Regions from separate parts of the Micromonospora sp. NPDC048935 genome, predicted to be linked through region 3. Evidence: predicted binding sites of a transcription regulator. Region 3 holds the regulator's gene; each other region holds the start of a gene.

Region 1 (7,396 bases), on a different contig from region 3:
GTAGGTGCGCTCGGTGCCGACCCGTCCGTGGATCCGCAGCCGCCAGGTGTCCGGGTCGACCTGGGGCACCACAAGCGCGGTGTCGATCCGGTAGAAACCGAAGTTCGGGGTGACGTACGGCGCGAGCTGCGCCAACGAGCGGTCCGCGCCCGCCGGCACGGCCGGTGCCGGGGCGACCGGTGCGGGCAGGCGGATCGCGTCGCGGGCGGCGGACACCCCGCGCCGGCCGGCCAGCCAGCGTCCACCGAGACCGGCCACGACGGCGGTGCCGAGCAGCACTCCACTGCCGGTGAGGAACCGTCGCCGCGACTCGGGGTCGACTCCCGTAGCCCTCTCCGGCTCGTTCGCCGCTGCGGACTGCCCGCCCGAAGCCACCGGCACCGGCACAGCGGGCGACACCGGGCCGGCGGGCGACACCGGCGCAGCAGGCGACACCGGCACAGCAGGCGACACCGGAACGGCAGGCGACACCGCGCCGGCAGGCGACACCGGCGCAGCGGGCGGCACCATCGGTGCGGGTGGTGACCAGGACCAGGGGTCCAACTCGAACGGGCCGGCGATGAACAGCCAGAGCACCAGGGCGCCGAGGCCGGCACCGACGAGTGACGGCAGCGCGTCGGCCGCGTCGGCACCGGAGCGGGTCAGGGCGGCGGCCACGCCGACGACACCGAACGCGGCGATGCCGGCAAGGCCGAGTGCCAGCCGGCGGACGGCCAGCACACCGAAGAGTGCGGCGAACGCTCCGAGCAGCAGGCCCGTGCCGACCAGCAGTGCGATCTTGTCGGCGGTGCCGAAGAGGTCGATGGCGAACTGCTTCAGCGACTCGGGGACGGCGTCGACGACCACCCCGCCGACCGCGACCAGGGGCGCCGACCGAGGGCCGGTCAGCACGGCCACCGGTTCGGCGATTCCGATCGCGACGGCGGCGGCGGTGACCCCGGCCAGCGCGGCGTACCGCCGCGACGTGGTGCTCATCGGCCCAGTGTGCGCGATCATCTTGCCCGTTCGCCAACAACGTCAGCGATCGGTAATGACCTACCGGCTCAAAGAGCGAACCGGGGCACACTGCCGTCCGGCAGTGTGCCCCGGTTCAGCTACCGGGTCAGAAACCCGGGCCGTGCTGGTGGCCGTGACCGTGGCCGCCGCCGGCGGCGGCGGGCTCGGCCTGCTCCGGCTTCTCCACCACGAGGCTCTCCGTGGTGAGCAGCAGGCCGGCGATCGAGGCGGCGTTGGTGACCGCGTTGCGGGTCACCTTCACCGGGTCGATGATGCCGGCCTTGACCAGGTCGACGTACTCGCCCTTGGCGGCGTCGAGACCGTTGCCCCAGTCGAGGTCGGCGACCTTCTGCGTCACGACGTAACCGTCGTGACCGGCGTTCTGGGCGATCCAGCGCAGCGGCTCGACGAGCGCCTTGCGCACGACCGAGACACCGACCTTCTCGTCACCGGTGAAGCCCAGGTCGTCGTCGAGCACCGAGAGGATCTGCACCAGGGCGGCGCCGCCGCCGGGGACAGTGCCCTCCTCGACCGCGGCCTTGGTCGCCGCGATGGCGTCCTCGATGCGGTGCTTGCGCTCCTTCATCTCGACCTCGGTGGCCGCGCCAGCCTTGATGACGGCGATGCCACCGGAGAGCTTCGCCAGCCGCTCGGCCAGCTTCTCCCGGTCCCAGTCGGAGTCGGAGGCCTCGATCTCCTTGCGGATCTGGGCCACCCGGTCGGCGACGTCGGCCTTCTGGCCGCCACCATCGACGATCGTGGTGTTCTCCTTGTCGACCACGATGCGCCGAGCGGTGCCGAGCACCTCCAGGCCAACCTGGTCGATCTTGTAGCCCAGCTCCGGGGCGACAAGCTCGGCGCCCGTGGAGATCGCGATGTCCTGGAGCATCGCCTTGCGCCGGTCACCGAAGCCCGGGGCCTTGACCGCGCAGACCTTGAGGGTCTTGCGCAGCGAGTTGACCACCAGGGTGGAGAGCGCCTGGCCGTCCACGTCCTCGGCGATGATCAGCAGGGGCTTGCTGTTCTGCAGGACCTTCTCCAGCAGCGGCAGCAGCTCCTCGATCGCCGAGATCTTCTGGGTGGTGACCAGGATGTACGCGTCCTCGAGGACGGACTCCTGGCTCTCCAGGTCGGTGACGAAGTTCGGCGAGATGAAGCCCTTGTCGAACTGGAGACCCTCGGTCACGTCCAGCTCGGTGGTGAGCATCGAGCCCTCCTCGACGGTGATGACACCGTCGCGGCCGACCCGCTCCATCGCCTCGGCGATGAGATCACCGATCGTGGCGTCCTGCGCGGAGATCGTCGCCACGTTCGCGATCGACTCCTTGCTGGTGACCTCCGCGGCACGGCCGAGCAGCGCCTCGGAGACCTTGGTGGCCGCCGCGTCGATGCCCCGCTTGAGGCCGGCCGGGTTGGTCCCGGCGGTCACGTTGCGCAGACCCTCGCGGACCATGGCCTGGGCCAGCACGGTCGCGGTGGTGGTGCCGTCACCGGCGACGTCGTTGGTCTTCGTCGCCACCTCCTTGACCAGCTGCGCGCCAAGGTTCTCGTACGGGTTGGTGAGCTCGATCTCCTTGGCGATGGTCACACCATCGTTGGTGATCGTCGGCGCACCGAATTTCTTGTCCAGGACGACGTTGCGCCCGCGCGGGCCGAGGGTGACCTTGACCGCGTCCGCGAGGGCGTTGACACCGTGCTCCAGCAGGTGCCGGGCGTCGTCCGAGAAGCTCAGGATCTTCGCCATTAATGTCCCTTCGAAGCGCCACTGCCCCGGCCCGGCGAGCCGGACCGGGGCAATGGAACTGATCGGTTGCTTACTTCTCGATGACCGCGAGGACGTCGCGGGCGGAGAGCACCAGGTACTCCTCGCCGGCGTACTTGACCTCGGTGCCGCCGTACTTCGAGTAAAGGACGGTGTCGCCGACCTGCACGTCAACCGGAACCCGGTTGCCGTTGTCGTCGACGCGCCCCGGGCCCACAGCGAGGACGGTGCCCTCCTGCGGCTTCTCCTTGGCGGTGTCGGGGATCACGATGCCCGACGCCGTGGTGGTCTCAGCCTCGTTCGCCTGGACCACGATGCGGTCCTCGAGCGGCTTGATCGCAACCTTGGTCGCGGTAGTCACGGGCATACCCTCCTGGGGTACTGGTTTCGTTGCTGGCCGGCGGGGCCAACCAGCGTCAATCTGCCTCATGCCACCGGGCGGGACCGTCGTCGCGGGTGCCGGTCCGCCTGGCGTGCGCACCCGGGTCGCGAGACCCGGAAGCTGGCACCCTCAGGGTGAGAGTGCTAATCGCAGGTTATTCCGTGGCTAGCACTCCGTCAAGGAGAGTGCCAGCGCGCCGCAGTCTGTGTCGCCACATTTCCGCCAGTCGTTACCGCGACACGCCTGGATACCCGGGGGTCTCCTCGTCGGCATGCTGGAGCCGATCCCGCTTCCACACCGCGCCCGGCCCGCCGGCCAAGCCCCGACACCGGCTGGCGACACCACCCTCTGGGCGAACAGGCCGGGCCGGGACAATGGCCGGGTGGACCTCGATCAGCTGGCGGCGCTGCGTACCCCCGAGGGGTCGGCCGCGCTCGCGACGGCGGCCGGTCTGGCCGGCGGTGATCCGCTGGTCGCGGCGTCGGCGCTGCGCGCGGCCGGGGTGCCGCCGACGTTGGCCGCGGCGGCGCTCACCCAGGCCGAGCTGCGGCACCGGGCGGTCGGCAAGTTCGGTCCGGTGGCCGCCGGGATGTTCCTCACCCGTCCCGGCCTGGAGCAGGCCACCCGCCGGGTGGTCGCCGACCGTCGGGCCGCCCGGCTGTCCGCGGCCGGTGTGCGCACCCTGGCCGACCTCGGGTGCGGCCTCGGAGCGGACGCGCTGGCCGCCGCTCGTGCCGGCATCCGGGTGTACGGGGTGGAGGCCGACCCGGTGACCGCGGCGATGGCCGCCGCCAACGCCGCCGCGGCCGGGCTGGCCGAGCTGTTCACTGTCGAGTGCGGGGATGCCACCGTGTTCGACGTCTCCCGGGTCGACGGGGTCTTCTGCGATCCGGCCCGCCGCAGCAGCGGCACCGGTCGACGGATCTTCGACCCACGCGCCTACTCGCCTCCGTGGGATTTCGTCACCGGGCTGGCCGAGCGGGTGCCGCGCACGGTGGTGAAGGTGGCGCCGGGCCTGGACCACGCGCTCATTCCGGTCGGTGCGGAGGCGGAGTGGGTCGGCGTGGACGGCGACCTGGTCGAGGCCGCGCTCTGGTGCGGGGAGTTGGCGGAGGTGCCCCGCCGCGCCACGCTCTACCGCCAGGAGGGCACCGAGACCCGCCGCCACCAGCTCACCGGCTCGGGTGCCGACGAGGCGCCGGTCGGGCCGCCCCGGCGCTACCTGTACGACCCGGACCCGGCCGTGGTCCGCGCGCACCTCGTCGCCGAGTTGGCCGCCGAGCTGGACGCCAACCTGGGCGACCCGAGCATCGCCTACCTCTACGCCGACCAGCCGACCCACACCCCGTACGCGCGCTGCCTGGAGATCACCGATGTGCTGCCGTTCTCGCTCAAGCGACTGCGGGCGCTGCTGCGCGAGCGCCGGGTGGGCCGGGTGGAGATCCTCAAGCGGGGTTCCGCGCTCACCCCGGAGCAGCTTCGGCGGGATCTGCGGCTGGCCGGCGACGCGGCGGCGAGCCTGGTGCTCACCCGGGTCGCCGGCGCACCGACAGTGCTGATCGGTCGGCCGGTCGACCAGGGCGGGCGTCAAGCCCCGTCGGGCCGAGGGCTTTGACACATGCCCTAGCGTCGCTGGTGTGGCAGGACAGGGCACCCCGGCGACGGCACTGTTGGTCAAGCGGGGAGTCGCGCACCGCACGCATCCCTACCGGGTGTCGCCGGATTCCCCGAACTACGGCGCGCTGGTGGCGGTGGCGCTCGGCGTGGCACCGGAGCGTGTCTTCAAGTCGTTGGTGACCGAGGTCGACGGCGCGCTCACCGTGGCGGTCGTGCCGGTCACCGGCGAGCTGGATCTCAAGGCACTCGCGGCGGCGGTCGGTGGCAAGCGTGCGGCGCTGGCCGACCGGGCGGTCGCCGAGCGGGCCACCGGTTACGTACGCGGTGGGATCAGCCCGCTCGGGCAGCGCAGGCGACTGCCGACGGTGCTTGACGAATCCGCGTTGGATCTTCCGACGATCTACGTCTCGGCTGGTCGGCGCGGCCTGCAACTCGAACTGGCCGCGGCGGATCTGGTGGCGCTGACCGACGCCCGTACCGCGCCGTTGCAGACCCGCTGACACCCTTCGTTACGTCGACTACGCCGTGGGATACCCACGGAGTAACAGTCGCGTTGCTGAATTGTTATCGCCGCCAACAAACTAGGCACCTGAGCGGTCTTGTGGAGGCGGTGTGACGCGCAATACGTTGCCGGACACAACAAAAACAACACCTCCCCCACCCCCGAAAGGACCCTGCACATGCGTAAGGGGATCCTCACCATCGCCGCCGTGGGCCTGCTCACGACCGGCGGATTGACCGCCTGCAGCGACGACTCCGGCGGCGACAAGGCCGGCTCGGCCAAGACTCCCAAGATCGGCGTGATCCTTCCGGACAGCAAGTCCTCCCCCCGCTGGGAGACGGCGGACCGCCGCTTCCTGGAAGAGGCGTTCAAGACTGCCGGCGTCCAATACGACATCCAGAACGCCCAGAACGACAAGGCCGCATTCCAGACGATCGCCGACCAGATGATCACCAGCGGCGTCACCGCCCTGATGATCGTCAACCTGGACTCCGGCACCGGCAAGGCCGTGCTCGACAAGGCCAAGTCGCAGGGCGTCGCCACCATCGACTACGACCGGCTCACCCTCGGCGGCTCCGCCCAGTACTACGTCAGCTTCGACAACGAGACCGTCGGCAAGCTCCAGGGCGAGGGTCTGGCGAAGTGCCTGACCGAGAAGGGCGCCAAGAACCCCGTCGTGGCGTACCTCAACGGCTCCCCCACCGACAACAACGCCACCCTGTTCAAGGCCGGCTACGACTCGGTGCTCAAGCCGAAGTTCGACTCCAAGGAATACACCAAGGGCCCGGACGACGCCGTGCCGGGCTGGGACGGCCCCACCGCCGCGACCATCTTCGAGCAGCAGCTCACCGCGACCAAGGGCAAGATCGACGGCGTGCTGGCCGCCAACGACACTCTCGGCAACGCCGCCATCTCGATCCTGAAGAAGAACAAGCTCAACGGCAAGGTGCCGGTGACCGGGCAGGACGCCAGCGTCGAGGGTCTGCAGAACATCCTCGCCGGTGACCAGTGCATGACCGTCTACAAGGCCGTCCGGGAAGAGGCCAAGGCGGCCTCCGACCTGGCCATCACCCTGGCCAAGGGCGAGAAGAAGGACACCGGCCAGACGGTGAAGGACCCGGAGGGTGGCCGGGACGTCCCCTCGGTGCTGCTCACCCCGAAGGCCATCTACAAGGACAACGTCAAGGACGTCGTCGCCGACGGCTACGCGACCAAGGAGCAGGTCTGCACCGGGGCCTACGCCAAGTTCTGCGCCGAAGCCGGCATCAGCTGACCGACGCCGCAGTACCCGCCGGAACGACAATCGCCGCCCGGCACGGGAGCACCCTCCCGTGCCGGGCGGCGCCCGCCGGACGGCCCCCGACCCTCCCTTAAGAAGGAGACCCCCGTGTCCGCGACTCCCCTGCTGGAACTCCGCGGGATCGACAAGAGCTTCGGTCCCGTCCAGGTGCTCCGCGACGTCGCCCTGAGCGTCCACCCGGGCGAAGTGACCGCACTGGTCGGCGACAACGGCGCCGGCAAGTCGACCCTGGTGAAGTGCATCAGCGGCATCTACCCCACCGACGCCGGTGAGGTCCTGTTCAACGGCGAACAGGTGCACATCGGCAGTCCCCGCGACGCCGCCACGCTCGGCATCGAGGTCGTCTACCAGGACCTCGCGCTCTGCGACAACCTGGACATCGTGCAGAACATGTTCCTCGGCCGGGAGAAGCACAGCGGCATCGTCCTGGACGAGCCGACCATGGAACAGCTCGCCGCCGAGACCCTGGCGGGGCTCTCCATCCGCACCGTCACCTCACTGCGTCAACACGTGTCCAGCCTCTCCGGCGGTCAGCGTCAGACCGTGGCCATCGCCAAGGCGGTGCTGTGGAACAGCAAGCTCGTCATCCTGGACGAGCCGACCGCGGCGCTCGGCGTGGCACAGACCGCCCAGGTTCTCGAACTGGTCCGGCGCCTCGCCGACAACGGCCTGGCCGTGGTGCTCATCTCGCACAACATGAACGACGTATTCGCCGTCTCCGACCGGATCGCCGCGCTGTACCTCGGCCAGATGGTCGCCCAGGTGAAGACCACCGACATCACGCATGCCCAGGTGGTCGAGCTGATCACCGCCGGGCGCTCGGGCGGGCTCGGCCTC
Region 2 (7,396 bases), on a different contig from region 3:
GGTGGGCGAGAAGGGCGCGCTCACCGCGGGGGTCTACTCCACCGACGAGGCGGTGCTGGACGCCACCGAGGCGGTCGCTGTCGAGGTCGGTGTGCACCTGTCCTGCAACCTCACCGGCGGGGTCTTCGTGAACCAGTCGGCGGCGTTCTCCGACTTCCACGGCAGTGGCGCCAACGCGGCGGCGAACTCGGCGTTGACCGATGGGGCTTACGTGGCCAACCGGTTCCGGATCGTGCAGTCTCGGCGTCACGTGTAGGTGGTTGCGGTTGTGGGTTTCCGGGGCAGCCCACCCCGCTCCGGGCGGTCAGGCTTGATCCCTGCGCGGGGCGGGCTGCCCCGGAAACCCTTCGTGGGCACGGTGGTGGCGGCGCTGCCAGCATTTTGAGGGCAGCATCTCAGTGGTTTTGCCCTGGGTTACGCGGTGCGGCGCATTTGTAGCTCGGTCAGGACTGGGATGGTGGGGTGGGGGACGCGTACCCCGGTGTCTGTGAAGCCCAGGCGTTGGTAGGCGCGGTAGGCGCGGTCGTTGCCGACCACCACCTCCAGCAGCAGCTCCGGTCGGCCGCAGGCCCGTGACCAGGCAGCCACCCCGTCGATCAGTTCGCCGAGCAGGCCGCTGCCCCGCCAGGCCGGCGTGACGTACACGGCGTAGATCACGGTGAGCCCGGGTTCGTTCGGGGCGACCGTGCCACCGGCGTGTCCGACCAGTCGGCCACCGGGGTCGGCGACGAACTGCGCGTTAACGGGACCGGTCGAGGTGTACGCGACCCGGGCGGCGAACTCGGCGTGCGGTCGGGCCGCCGCGTCCGCCAGGGTCTCCAGGAAGGCCAACGGCGCGTCGGCGAGCATTTCCAGGCGCAGTGCCCGCATCCGGGCGGCGTCCTCCGGGCGGACCCGGCGGATCTCCGCCCGCCGTTGGGCGGTCGCGCCCGTATCGGTGGTCATGCCCGCATGCCTACCACAGGGTCCGTGGCCGTTCCGGCCGAGCTGCGCCGGCATTCGTCGACGTGGATCCGGTGGATCGAAAAACCCGACCGGCCGGCGCAGTCGGACCGCCCCGGAAGGTGTCAGATTTGTGGCCGTGCGCGGCCGTCACTCCTCGTGTAGCGTGCGATTTCGGTCACCTTATTCAATGGTCGCCATCGATCGCTGGGGTGGTGGCCGGTGGGCGTCCGGCCGTGCCGAGCGCCAGGTCAGGCAACACCGCGCAGAGTGAGGGAAGTGCACCGTGGCACAGGGCACCGTGAAGTGGTTCAACGCCGAAAAGGGCTACGGCTTCATCGCCGTCGACGGCGGTCAGGACGTGTTCGTTCACTTCTCCGCGATCGAGATGGACGGCTACAAGGCGCTGGACGACGGCCAGCGGGTGGAGTTCGAGATCGCCCAGGGTCAGAAGGGCCCGCAGGCCGAGCACGTCCGCGTCGTCGGCTGAGTTTTCCTCCTCGATCGGCCCCGCGCGTCGGGGCTGGCGGCACGGGCACGCAACCGGGAAGATCGTGGCCGTTCCAGCCGATGCCGAGGAGCGTTCATGACTGACCAGCCGCCCCCGCCCAACCCACCCTCGGGGCAGCCGGGTCCGTCCGATCCGACCGTGCCGTACGGCAGTTCCGGCGCGGCACCGGAGACGCCACCCGAGGTGCGGCCGGGCGTACCTCCGGCTGGCCCGCCACCCGGCTGGGATCCGGCGCAGGGCGCCTGGGGTCCATCGCCGCAGGGTTGGGCGTTCCCGCCCACCGGCGGCTACCCACCCGGGTCGGGTCCCTACGGCGCCCAGCCGTGGTATCCGGGGCCGCCGGTCAGTTGGTACCCGCCGGGCTACGGATTCGACCCGAACGATCCCCTGGTCACCCTACCCGGTGCCGGTCTGGCCGGCTGGTTCAACCGGGGTACGGGAGCGTTGCGCCGGGGCTGGCGGCAGTTGGTGCCCATCATGCTGCTCACCCAGGCGTTGCCGGCGGCCGCGCTCTCGGTGATCTCCCTCGGCGTCGACCCGACGGCGAGATGGCAGGCCCAGGTCGGCTCGGAGTCGACTCCCGTGCTGCCGGACACCTTCGTCGCCGATCTCGTCGGCCTTCTCGTGGTGCTGCTCGGCGGCAGTCTGTTGGTCGGCCTGGTGCAGGCCGTCGGGTGGGCCGCCGGCAGTTGGGTGATCACGCAGCAGGCGTCCGGTCAGCCGGGCAGCCTGGATTCCGCGCTGCGCTACGGCCTCCGTCGGGCATTCGGACTCTGGGGCTGGACCCTGCTGATCGGCCTGCTCGTCGGCATCGGCATGTGCTTCTGCCTGCTGCCGGGCATCTACCTGACGTTCGCGCTGAGCATGGCCGGCCCGGTCTACCTCTTCGAACGCCACAACCCGATCGGCCGGTCGTTCCGGATGTTCCACGACCGGCTCGGCCTCCTGCTCGGTCGGGTCGCTCTGGTGGCCCTGGCGGTCATCGTCGTCAACGTGATCTCCGGTGCCCTGGAGGAGGAGGGCACGGCCGCGTTCGGCACGGATCCCCTCTCGTCGCCCGGCACCGCGATCGGGGCGGTGGTGGTGATCGGGGTCACCGCCGTGCTGGCCCTGCCGGCCCACCTCGCCCAGCAGGCCGGCCTGCTGGTGACGTACGCCGAGCAACGCGCCCATGAGGGGCCGGTGAACACTGCCGGACTGGCGACGGAACTCGGCTGAGCGGCACCATCGTGCTTGCACTCGGCAGGGGAGAGTGCTAAACAAGTCATTGGCACTCGCATACCGTGAGTGCCAATGGTCGGGACGGTGGGGCCAGGTTGCACCGGCGTGGAGACGCCGGGGCGGCACATGGCCGGTCGTCGCGGGCTATCCGGCCCGGCCGAAGGACGTCGTCGTCGCCAGGTGGCGACGTCCCAAGGTGCGTACACCAGGCGGCCCATCCGGGGCACACATCTCGGGTGGCCCGTGAGTGTCCAGGAGGACAACGCCGTATGGCCAAGATGATCGCGTTCGACGAAGAGGCGCGCCGCGGCCTCGAGCGGGGCATGAACCAGCTCGCCGACGCCGTAAAGGTGACCCTCGGCCCCAAGGGCCGCAACGTCGTGCTCGAGAAGAAGTGGGGTGCCCCCACCATCACCAACGATGGTGTGAGCATCGCCAAGGAGATCGAGCTCGAGGACCCGTACGAGAAGATCGGCGCTGAGCTGGTCAAGGAGGTCGCCAAGAAGACCGACGACGTTGCCGGTGACGGCACGACGACGGCGACCGTCCTGGCCCAGGCCCTGGTTCGCGAGGGCCTGCGCAACGTGGCCGCCGGCGCCAACCCGATGGCCCTGAAGCGGGGCATCGAGGCCGCGGTCGCGAGCGTCTCGGAGGAGCTGTCCAAGCTCGCCAAGGACGTCGAGACCAAGGAGCAGATCGCCTCCACCGCCTCCATCTCCGCTGGCGACAGCACCGTCGGCGAGATCATCGCCGAGGCGATGGACAAGGTCGGCAAGGAAGGCGTCATCACCGTCGAGGAGAGCAACACCTTCGGGCTGGAGCTGGAGCTCACCGAGGGTATGCGCTTCGACAAGGGCTACATCTCGGCCTACTTCATGACCGACCCGGAGCGTATGGAGGCCGTCTTCGACGACCCGTACATCCTGATCGCCAACAGCAAGATCTCGTCGGTGAAGGACCTGCTCCCGATCCTGGAGAAGGTCATGCAGTCGGGCAAGCCACTGCTGATCATCGCCGAGGACCTGGAGGGCGAGGCCCTCGCCACCCTGGTGGTCAACAAGGTCCGTGGCACCTTCAAGTCGGTCGCCGTCAAGGCGCCGGGCTTCGGTGACCGCCGCAAGGCCATGCTGACCGACATCGCGATCCTCGCCGGTGGCCAGGTCATCAGCGAGGAGGTCGGCCTCAAGCTCGACGCCGCCAGCCTCGACATGCTGGGCCGCGCCCGCAAGGTCGTGGTGACCAAGGACGAGACCACCATCGTCGACGGTGCCGGTGACGCCGAGCAGATCCAGGGTCGGGTCAACCAGATCCGGGCCGAGATCGACAAGAGCGACTCCGACTACGACCGGGAGAAGCTGCAGGAGCGGCTGGCCAAGCTGGCCGGCGGCGTTGCGGTCATCAAGGTCGGCGCGGCCACCGAGGTCGAGCTCAAGGAGCGCAAGCACCGCATCGAGGACGCCGTTCGCAACGCGAAGGCGGCCGTCGAGGAGGGCATCGTCCCGGGTGGTGGCGTCGCGCTGGTGCAGGCCGGCAAGACCGCCTTCGACAAGCTCGACCTGGTCGGCGACGAGGCCACCGGTGCGAACATCGTCAAGGTCGCGCTGGACGCCCCGCTGCGGCAGATCGCCGTCAACGCCGGCCTTGAGGGCGGCGTCGTGGTGGAGAAGGTCCGTAACCTCGAAGCGGGTCACGGCCTCAACGCCGCCAACGGCGAGTACGTCGACCTGCTGGCCGCGGGCATCATCGACCCGGCCAAGGTGACGCGCTCGGCGCTGCAGAACGCCGCTTCCATCGCGGCGCTGTTCCTCACCACCGAGGCCGTCGTCGCGGACAAGCCGGAGAAGACCCCGGCTGCCCCGGCTGGCCCGGGTGGCGGGGACATGGACTTCTGAGTCCAGTTCCGACACACCGAACGGGGCGGGCCGCTGACGCGGTCCGCCCCGTTCGTCGTCAGGTGGGCAGTGGGCGCTGGTTGCGCCGTTTGTGCGCCCGGTCGTACGGCGGGAGCAGTTGGATCGGCGCGTCGACCATCTCCTGCGGCTGGTCGACCACCGACGACTCGCCGTCGGTGGTCATCTCGGCCAGTTGCTCGGCGTCGCCGTAGTCCAGCCGGTCGAACGGCAGTTGGCCGGGGAGTTCACCGACCGGCTTCCAGGTGATCGGCGGGCCGTCCTCGGTCTGGTCGTCATCCGTGGTCATGGCTGCCTCCTCTACCAAGACGGTAGGGGGCGTCGATGGCCGACGCGGGCGAATGGATCTATGTCCTGTTTGCCCTGTTTATCCCGGCAGGGTCCGGCGGTACAGGAAGAAGACCCGCTCGATTCGCGCACCCGCGCTGCCCGAGTAGAACGGCACCGGCCCCACCCAGCCGATCTCCGCCCGGGTCAGCCCCGCCGCCCGCTGGTCGGCCAGGCAGCGTCGCAGCAGCACACCACCGATGCCCAGCCCTTCGGCGGCCGGCGCGGTGCCCATCGGCCCGAACCAACTCGGCCGGGACGACCCGTACGCGGCGAAGCCGAGCACCTCGCCGTCCCGCTCTGCCAGGTGGCAGCCCGCGCCGTCGCGACCCACCGACCCGGCCAGCTCGCCGTCCCACGTGCCACCGAAGGTGGACCGGGCGAACGCGGTGAGCGCCGGCAGGTCCGCCGGCTCCGCGCGGCGTACGGTGACGCCCTGGTCGGCCAGCCGCCGCTCGGCGGTGTCGGTGGGCCGCAGTGCCGGCGACCCGTCGTACGACAGGTCGGTGGTCATGTTCCAGGCGGTCCGGTCCTGCTGGTAGCCCAGCGCGAGGGCGGCGCAGACCGCCGGGGTGTAGCGGACGTCGATGCCCGGCCACGCGTAGTACGGCGGGTTCCCGGCCAGCAGCACCTCGGTCACCCCGCGTTCGGCCAGCACCCGCTCGGCCCGCCGCAGCAGTGCCCGGCCGACGCCCCGGCGGCGGTGCTCCGGGAGGACCGCGACCAGGTCCACGTGCCCGCTGTCCGGCTTGGTCGACGACACCGAGCAGAACAGCACCCCGACCAGCTCCACACCCCGGTACGCGCCCAGCCCGACCACCGGCCGGTCCGCACTGGCGCGGGGCCAGAGCACGTCCACGAGGGGAGCGGCCTCGGCGGCGTCCTCGGGCAGGTCGAGGGCCTGCCCGAGGAGCCGTACCACGGTGTCGGCCAGGTCGGGGGTCAGCTCGGTGATCTCGACGTCCATGGTCGCCGACCATAGATCACCGCGTGCCGGCCCGCGCTCCCGCCCGCGGCATCAGGAAGGAAACCTGCCTACTGCTGGGCGGCGCGGACGGCGGCGAAGGCGTCGACCTGGCCGGCCCCGGTGACGTTCGCCGGAGCACCGCAGGCGTCGGACGGGTTGTCGGAGCGGTAGGTGGGCGTCGCCGCCGTGGCGGTGTCCCGCAGGATCTGCCGGGTGCGGTCCACGTCGCCGACAAGCGTCGGGTTCGCCGACCACATCAGCGCGACCACCCCCGCCACCTGCGGGGTCGCCATGGAGGTGCCGTCCAGCGCCGCGTACGTGCCGCCCGGCATCGCCGACACCACACCCACCCCGGGTGCCAACACGTCCGGCTTACCCGGGCCACCCGGCGCCGGCCCGCGCGAGGAGAACTCCGCCACCCGCCGCTGCGCGTCCACCGCTCCCACGGTCAGCACGTCCGGGTACGGGGCGGGCGGGTCGTCGATCGACGCGCACCAGGGGCCGGTGTTGCCGGCGGCGGCGACCACGAAGATCCCGGCGGCGTCCAACGCGGCGGTGGCCGGCCGCAGCACGCGCCTGTCGCATCCCTCGATGGGCGGGCAGCCCCACGAGTTGGTGAGCACCTGCGGGGCGCGCTCCGGACGGCCGTCGGTGAACGGGTCGCCGCCGGCCGGGAAGGGTGCCAGCATGAACTGGAGGCAGTCCAGATAGTGCCCCGGGCTGCCGAGGTTGCGGTCCAGGTTGACGCAGCCCACCCACTGCGCGTCCGGTGCCACCCCGATGCCGTCCCGCCCGACCGCGCTGCCCACCGTGTGGGTGCCGTGCCCACCCGTGTCGGTCGGGCTGCGGCTGCCGTCCCACGGGTCGTACCAGGAGTCGTCCCCGCCACGGAAACCGGCTCGCAGCGCCGGATGGGTGCCGTCCACGCCCGAGTCCGAGCTGCCGACCACGATGCCCGTGCCGGTGACGCCGAGCTGGGACCACACCCGGTCGGCGCCGATCTGGCGGATGTTCCATTCCGGGCCGGTGGGCCTGGGCGCGGTGCCCCGGCTCTGCCCGGCGGGGGCCGGCAGCGGGCGCAGACGCTGACTGACCAGCACCCGGGCCACCTCCGGTCGACGGGCGAGCCAGGCCCGCACCGCCGGGCCGCCGTCCACCTCGACCGCGTTGACCAGGTAGTACGACACCGGGTCGAGGCGCAGCCGGTTCAACCCGCGCAGCAGGTCACCCTGGCTCTGCTCGGCGGTCGTCACCAGCCGCCGGTAGACCTCCACCGCACGGGCGTTCCGCCCGGCCCGACCGGGCTGGCCGGCCGGAAGATCGCTCAGGTCGGCCTGCGCGCGCAGCACCACGAACAGTCGCTCGCCGTACAGGCCCGGCTGGCCGGGGCCGAGGTCGACCGCGCCGAACGCCACAAGCAGCACCACGGCTGCCACCGCGGCGACCCGCCGGTTCGGGGTACGTGCCGTCGGCCGGGCGAGCAGCACCGCGTACCCGATGGCGAGCAGGACCGCGACG
Region 3 (7,396 bases):
CGGGGCTGAACGCGCTGGGCCAGTCCCTCGCGGTGGCGCTCGCGCCGTACGGCATAACGGTCGCCACGGTCGCACCGGGCTTCGTGGCGACCGACATGACCACCGAGCACCTGCGCGGCGAGCGGGGCGCGGCCATCCGGGCGCAGAGCCCGTTCGACCGGGTGGGCCAACCGGAGGAGATCGCCGCCGCCGTGCACTGGCTGGCCTCGCCACAGGCCGAATGGGCCTCCGGCACGATCGTCGACCTCAACGGCGCCTCCTACCTGCGCAGCTGAGACTCCGTTCCGACGAGATCCTGGAAGGAAAGCGCCCTTGGAAGGGCCTTTTCCTTCCAAGATCTCGCTGAGGATGCGCGGCGACGCGCTACCAGCGGCCGAGGCGGGTCGCGAGCACGCTGAGCGCCGCCACTCCGGCCGTCGAGGTACGCAGCACCGACGGCCCGAGCCGCACCGGCTGACCACCGGCATCGCGGAACGCGGTCAGCTCCGCCGGGGCGATGCCGCCCTCCGGGCCGACCACCAGGACGATCTCGCCGACGGTGGGCAGCTCGGCGGTGGTCAGCCGCTCGTCGGCCTCCTCGTGCAGCACGAACCCGGCGGCGGCACCGGCGATTCGGCGGGCGACGGTGGCGGTGGACTCGTCCGGCGCACCGGCCACCACCGGCAGCCATGGGCGGCGGGCCTGCTTGGCGGCCTCCCGGGCGGTGGCCACCCACTTCTCCCGGGCCCGTACGCCTCGGTCGCCGCGCCACTGGGTCACCGAGCGCGATGCCGCCCAGGGCACGATCTCGTCCACCCCGACCTCGGTCATCGCCTGCACGGCCAGCTCGCCCCGGTCGCCCTTGGCGATGCCCTGCACGGTGACGATCCGGGGTACTGGCGCGTCCGCGTACCCCCGGGAGGTGACGCTGACCTCCAGGCTGCCCCGGCCGACGGCGGTGACCACGGCGGCGGCCGTGCCACCCCGGCCGTCGGCGAGCAGCAACTCCTCGCCGACGCGCAGCCGCTGCACGGTGGCGGCGTGGTGCCCCTCCGGGCCGTCCAGGGTCAGCGCGTCGCCGGTGGGCAGCGCCTCCACCAGGAACAGCGGCGCGGACACCTCAGGCGTGCCCGTTGAACGCGTCGCGCATCCGGGAGAAGAAGCCGCCCTGCTTGGATAACTCGGCGACCTCCTCACCGCGGGTCTTCGCGAAGTCGCGCAGCATCTTCTCCTGGTCGGGGTCGAGCTTGGTCGGGGTCCGCACGTCCAGGTGCACGTAGAGGTCACCCCGGCCGGTGCCGCGCAGGTGGGGCACGCCCCGGGCGCGCAGTCGCAGCGTGCTGGCCGGCTGGGTGCCGGCCTTGACGTCGACCGTCTCCTCGCTGTCCAGGGTCTTGATGGTCAGTCGGGTGCCGAGCGCCGCCGCGGTCATCGGAACCGTGACGCGGCAGTGCAGGTCGTCGCCCTTGCGGGAGTACACGTCGTGTGGCCGCTCGTGGATCTCCACGTAGAGGTCACCGGCGGTGCCGCCACCCGGGCCGACCTCGCCCTGCTGGGCCAGCCGGATCCGCATGCCGTCCTCGACGCCGGCCGGGATCTTGACGGTCAACGACCGGCGGGTGCGCACCCGGCCGTCACCGGCGCAGGTGGGGCAGGGGTGCGGGATGGTGGTGCCGTAGCCCTGGCAGACGGTGCACGGTCGGGCCGAGACCACCTGGCCGAGGAAGGTGCGCTGCACCGACTGCACCTCACCGCGGCCGGCGCACGCCTCGCAGGTCGCCAGGTGCGTGCCGGCGGCCGTGCCGGCACCGGAGCAGGTGGTGCAGAGCACCGCGGTGTCGACGGTGATCGGCGCCTCGACGCCGAACGCCGTCTCGTGCAGGTCCAACTCGAGTCGCAGGATCGCGTCGGCACCCGGGCGGGTCCGTGGTCGCGGGCCCCGGGCACCACCGGCCGCGCCACCGAAGAACGCGTCCATGATGTCCTGGAAACCGACGAACGGGCCGCCGGCACCACCCGGGCCACCCGGACCGCCGGCGCCACCGCCACCCGGGGCGAGGGGGTCGCCACCCAGGTCGACGATCTGCCGCTTCCGGTCGTCCGAGAGGACCTCGTACGCGGCGTTGATGTCCTTGAACTTCTCCTGAGCCTCCGGGTCCGGATTGACGTCCGGGTGGAACTGGCGCGCCAGCTTGCGGTAGGCGCGCTTGATCTCGTCATCGGAGGCTTCCCGGCTCACACCGAGAATGCCGTAGTAGTCCCTGGCCACTGCGTTCCGTGTCCTCATGTTCGTCTCGCGTTGCGCCGGTCGGCGGCCGCAGCCGGCCGCATCGGCCCTGACCAATCAGTTCTGGGCCAGCAACTCGCCCACGTAGCGTGCCACGGCGCGGACCGTGGCGATGTTGCCGGGGTAGTCCATCCGCGTCGGCCCCAGCACCCCCAGGCCACCGAGAATGGTGGCGCCCGGGCCGTAGCCGGTGCTGACCACGGAGGCGGCCCGCAGGTTGTCGAACTCGTTCTCGTCGCCGATCAGCACACGGGTCGTGCTCGGCTCGGTCTCGCCGATGAGCTTGAGCAGCACGACCTCCTCCTCCAACGCCTCAAGGATCGGTCGCAGGGAACCCTGGAAGTCGAGCAGACCGCCCCGGGTGAGGTTGGCGGTGCCGGCCAGCGCGATGCGTTCCTCGTGCCGCTCGACAAGCGTCTCCAGCAGGACGGTGGCGAGCGTGGTCATGGTCGGGCGCAGCCCGGCCGGCGCCTCCTCGACGAGCGCCTGCACCAACGGTGGCGTGTCGGACAGCCGCGCTCCGGCGAGCTTTTCGTTGACCAGCCGGCGCAGGTCCATGACGTCGTCGGCCGGCACCGGCCCGGGCAGCTCCACCAGCCGCTGCTCGACCCGCCCGGTGTCCGCGATCATGACGAGCATCAGCCGGGTGGTGGAGATCGGCACCAACTCCAGGTGCCGGACCGAGGAGCGGGCCAGACTCGGATACTGCACGACTGCCACCTGCCGGGTCAGCTGGGCGAGCAGTCGCACCGTGCGGTGCACCACGTCGTCGAGGTCGACCGCGCCGACCAGGAAACGCTCGATGGCCCGACGCTCGGCCGGGCTGAGCGGCTTGACCCGGGACAACCGGTCGACGAAGAGCCGGTAGCCGCGGTCGGTGGGCACCCGGCCGGCACTGGTGTGCGGCTGCCGGATGTAGCCCTCCTCCTCCAGCACGGCCATGTCGTTGCGGACCGTGGCCGGGGACACCCCGAGCTGGTGCCGCTCGACAAGCGCCTTGCTGCCGACCGGCTCCTGGGTGGAGACGTAGTCCTCGACGATCGCGCGGAGCACGGCGAGTTTTCGGTCGTCGAGACCCATCCTCCGCACCTCCTGTCGCACGTCGGCCGCCGGCGCCGTGGGGCCCCGCCGAGCCGCCCTGGCACTCGACTGTAACGAGTGCCAGTCTACGTCGGCGTACCCACCGGCGCGATGATCAACGTTGGCCCCTCTGGTGCCGCGTTGCCACGGGCACCTACCGTGACACCCATGACTGAACCTCCTCGCCCTCCCGGCGCGGGTGACCCCGGCAACTATCCGCCGGAGCCGACTTCGTACCCGTCGGCCGAGCCACCCACCGCACCACTGTCCGGGGCGTCCGGCCCGGGCGACTATCCCCCGGCCGGTGGCTATCCGCCGCCCACCGGTGACCAACCGCCGTCAGGTGGCTACCCTCCGGCGGGTGGCTATCCGCCGCCCGGAGGCTATCCGCCCGGCGGCTACCCCGCTGGCGGATATCCGACCGGCGGCGGCCCCGGTGGTGGCTACGCCACCAACGAGGACAAGACCTGGGCGCTTGTCGCGCACTTCGGCGGCGCCCTCGGCGCGCTGGTCAGCTTTGGTCCGCTGGGCTTCGTCGCGCCGCTCGTCGCCTACCTGGCCCGCGGCAACCAGTCGCCGGCCGTCCGGGCGCACGCGCTGGCCGCCCTCAACTTCCAGATCCTCTGGTCGGCCATCGCGTTCGTGCTGCTCTTCGTGAGCTGGTGCCTGCTCTTCCTGCCCAGCGTCGCCGTCGTGGTGATCCAGATCCTGTTCGGCATCATCGCGGGCATGAAGGCCAACGAGGGCACCCCCTACCGCTACCCGATGTCCGCCAACTTCATCAAGTGATCCGGTCCGGCCGCTCCCCCGGCCGGTCCGGTGCACCGCTGCCCCACCCCGGGGGCGGCGGGCCCACTCAGGGCAGCAGGTCGCGCACGACCGCGTCGGCGAGCAGCCGCCCGCGCAGGGTGAGCACCGCCCGGCCGGCCGCGTACTCGTCGGCGGCCAGCAGGCCGTCGGCCAGGGCCCGCTCGGCGCCGGCCCGGCCGGCCGCGTCGAGCACCGCCAGCGGCACACCGCTGGCCAGCCGCAGCCGCAGCATGACGTCCTCCATGTGCGTCTCGTCGGCCGTGAGCACCTCCCGGGCCAGGCCGGGAGACGCGCCCGCGGCCAACCGCTCGGCGTACGCCGACGGGTGTTTGACGTTCCACCAGCGCACCCCGCCGACGTGGCTGTGCGCCCCTGGCCCCAGGCCCCACCAGTCCGCGCCGGTCCAGTACAGCAGGTTGTGCCGGCACCGGGCGTCGTCGGTGCGGGCCCAGTTGGAGACCTCGTACCAGGACAGCCCGGCCGCGTCGAGCGCGGCCTCCGCGGCCAGGTAGCGGTCCGCCGCCACGTCGTCACTGGGGTACGCCAGCTCGCCGCGCCGCATCCGGGCGGCGAGCCGGGTGCCGTCCTCGACGATCAGCGCGTACGCGCTGACGTGGTCCACCCCGGCGGCCACGACCTCGTTCAGCGAGGCGGCGAAGTCCTCGGGCCGCTCTCCCGGTGTCCCGTAGATCAGGTCCAGGTTGACGTGCTCGAATCCGGCGTCGCGCGCCTCCAGGGCGGCGGCGGTGGCCCGGCCGGCGCTGTGTTTGCGGTCCAGGATCGCCAGCACTCCCGGGGAGGCGGACTGCATGCCCAGCGAGATCCGGGTGTAGCCGGCGGCCCGCAGCAGCTTCAACGATTCCGGGGTGACCGACTCCGGGTTGGCCTCGGTGGTCACCTCGGCGTCGGCGGCCAGCCCCCAGGTGCGGTCGATGCCGTCGAGGATGCGGGCCAGGTCGTCGGCGGGCAGCAGGGTGGGTGTGCCACCGCCGACGAAGACGGTGTCGACCCGGGGCGGCGGGGTGTCGCCGAGCACCCGGGCGGCGAGCGCCAGCTCGGCCAGGACGGTGTCGGCGTACCCCTCGCGGCTGGCGCCGCCGCCCAGCTCGGCGGAAGTGTAGGTGTTGAAGTCGCAGTAGCCGCAGCGGCTGGCGCAGAACGGCACGTGTACGTACACGCCGAAGCCGCGCGCGCCGACCGCAGTGGTGGCGGTGGCGGGCAGCGATCCGTCGACGGGGACGGTCTCACCATCTGGAAGGAGGCCGGGCATGGCCACTAGTGTGCCCGGCATGACCTCTCCCGACGTCCTCGTGCGGGTCGCCACGGCCCGTGGGGTGACCACCCTCACCCTGGACAGCCCGCACAACCGCAACGCGCTCTCCACCGCCCTGATGACCCAGTTGCTGGCCGGGCTGGCGGACGCGGTCGCCGACGAGGCGGTTCGGGTGGTCGTGCTCGACCACACCGGCCCGGTCTTCTGCTCGGGGGCGGATCTGAAGGAGACGGCCGCGGCGTACGCCAGCAGGACCGTGCCGGCCGGCATGCTGGGCGACGTGCTCGCGGCGCTCTGGGAGTGCCCGAAGCCGGTGCTGGCCCGGGTGGGCGGGCCGGCGCGGGCCGGCGGGCTGGGCCTGATCGCCGCCGCCGACCTGGCGGTCTGCGCCGACGAGGCGACGTTCGCGTTCACCGAGGTACGGATCGGGGTGATCCCGGCGGTGATCTCGGCGACCGTGCTGCCCCGGCTGCACCCGCGCGCCGCCGCCGAGCTGTACCTGACCGGCGACACCTTCGACGGTCGGCGAGCCGCCGAGATCGGCCTGGTCACGGCCTCCGTGCCGGCGGACGGGCTGGACGACGCGGTGCGGCGTTACTGCGACTCGCTGGTGCGCGGTGCCCCGGGCGCCCTGGCCGGGGCGAAGGAGCTGCTGCGCCGGCCGGGCACCGCCGAGCTGCGCGCCGACCTGGCCCGGCTGTCCGCCCTGTCGACCGGGTACTTCCTGTCCGACGAGGGACGCGAGGGGGTCACCGCGTTCCGGGAAAAACGATTGACTCGATGGGTGGCCGCTCTCGACGCGGGTCACGGTGATCATGCCGGCTAGGACCGGGGACGCCACCTCCGTGGAGTGGCGGCGTCCCGGACCATTCGGTCGGGTCACCAGGCGGTCGCGCCGCCGTCGACCGGGTAGTTCGCCCCGGTGATGTAAGACGCCCGGTCGGAGGCGAGGAACACCACGAGTTCGGCGACCTCCTCGGGTTGAGCGAACCGCTTGAGCAGCGTCTTGCCGGTGATCGCGTCCCGGGCCGCCTGGTTGTCACCCAGGTCGCGCTCGCTCGCCGGGCTGATGATCGGCCCCGGGCTGACCGCCACCGCGCGGATCCCGTGTGGCGCGCCTTCGAGCGCGAGCTGACGCGTCAGGCCGATGACGCCGGCGTTGGCGGCGGTGTGCCCCACCATCGGGGGCACATGACCGGCGATCAGGCCGGCCATGGAGGCGGCGTTGATGATGACGCCGCCGCCGCGCTGGACCAGGTGCGGCCAGGCGAACTTCGACACGAAGTATGGAATGTCCAGTTCACCGGTGATGGTGTACCGCCAGTCCTCCACGGAGAAGTCCGGCATCGGGCCGAAGCGCAGCGCGGCCGCGTTGTTGTAGACCACGTCGAGCCCGCCGTAGACAGCGGCGGCGTCCTCGACGAACGTGCGCACCTGTTCCGGATCGGTGAGGTCGACAGGCGCGATGCCGGTCATCTCACCGCCGGCGCCGCGGACGAGTGCGACGGTCTCGTCGTTGCCGGCGACCTGGATGTCGGCCCCGACGACCTTCGCGCCTTCCCTGGCGAAGATCTGCGCGGCGACGCGTCCCAGTCCGCCGCCGGTGCCGGTGATGAGCACGACCCTGCCGTCGAGCGTTCCCATGGAACTCCTCCTTGCTCCGTGACCCGGCCCGGTCGGCTTCACGAACCACCGGAGGGGCCAGCGATTGACATGTCAACCGTGGTAACTCCTTGACCGGTCAATCACTTCCCCCGCCGGCCGGACCGGTGACGCGCACGACAGGCCGGGCGGACGCAGATCTCCCGGGCAACGACACCGGCACCGGGCCCCTCGGACCGTCGTTGAGTCAGGGTGTGCGCGAGAGCCATCCTGGCAGGTGAGAGCGGGCCCAGAGCGGGAATGCCTCGATCGGAACGCGCCGGCGGAGCCGACCCCGAACCGGGACGGAGCCGCCGAGCCGGCCG

What was found. Region 3 encodes HrcA, which represses chaperone genes, less so after heat shock. Its sites were predicted from a motif close to GGTTNGCACNCTCNNNNNGAGNGTGCNAACC; they were not measured.
Region 1: a site for HrcA is predicted at 3,259-3,289, ahead of groES (co-chaperone GroES). Genes of this name have one in related genera too.
Region 2: a site for HrcA is predicted at 2,719-2,749, ahead of groL (chaperonin GroEL). Genes of this name have one in related genera too.

The regions. Positions count from the first base shown of each region.
Region 1 covers NZ_JBICTZ010000019.1:92,740-100,135, reverse strand. Annotated here, with positions in the region: gene ACGFIW_RS33000 (molybdopterin-dependent oxidoreductase) at 1-975, opposite strand, end outside; gene groL (chaperonin GroEL) at 1,103-2,740, opposite strand; gene groES (co-chaperone GroES) at 2,811-3,125, opposite strand; gene ACGFIW_RS32985 (methyltransferase domain-containing protein) at 3,523-4,755, shown strand; gene ybaK (Cys-tRNA(Pro) deacylase) at 4,778-5,257, shown strand; gene ACGFIW_RS32975 (sugar ABC transporter substrate-binding protein) at 5,438-6,532, shown strand; gene ACGFIW_RS32970 (ATP-binding cassette domain-containing protein) at 6,647-7,396, shown strand, end outside.
Region 2 covers NZ_JBICTZ010000004.1:286,264-293,659, forward strand. Annotated here, with positions in the region: gene paaN (phenylacetic acid degradation protein PaaN) at 1-256, shown strand, start outside; gene ACGFIW_RS14545 (GNAT family N-acetyltransferase) at 415-945, opposite strand; gene ACGFIW_RS14550 (cold-shock protein) at 1,229-1,432, shown strand; gene ACGFIW_RS14555 (hypothetical protein) at 1,529-2,671, shown strand; gene groL (chaperonin GroEL) at 2,944-4,566, shown strand; gene ACGFIW_RS14565 (hypothetical protein) at 4,625-4,873, opposite strand; gene ACGFIW_RS14570 (GNAT family N-acetyltransferase) at 4,952-5,878, opposite strand; gene ACGFIW_RS14575 (S8 family serine peptidase) at 5,947-7,396, opposite strand, start outside.
Region 3 covers NZ_JBICTZ010000011.1:66,075-73,470, reverse strand. Annotated here, with positions in the region: gene ACGFIW_RS26545 (SDR family NAD(P)-dependent oxidoreductase) at 1-275, shown strand, start outside; gene ACGFIW_RS26540 (16S rRNA (uracil(1498)-N(3))-methyltransferase) at 364-1,098, opposite strand; gene dnaJ (molecular chaperone DnaJ) at 1,100-2,248, opposite strand; gene hrcA (heat-inducible transcriptional repressor HrcA) at 2,324-3,346, opposite strand; gene ACGFIW_RS26525 (DUF4870 domain-containing protein) at 3,458-4,135, shown strand; gene hemW (radical SAM family heme chaperone HemW) at 4,203-5,426, opposite strand; gene ACGFIW_RS26515 (enoyl-CoA hydratase-related protein) at 5,446-6,255, shown strand; gene ACGFIW_RS26510 (SDR family NAD(P)-dependent oxidoreductase) at 6,309-7,073, opposite strand.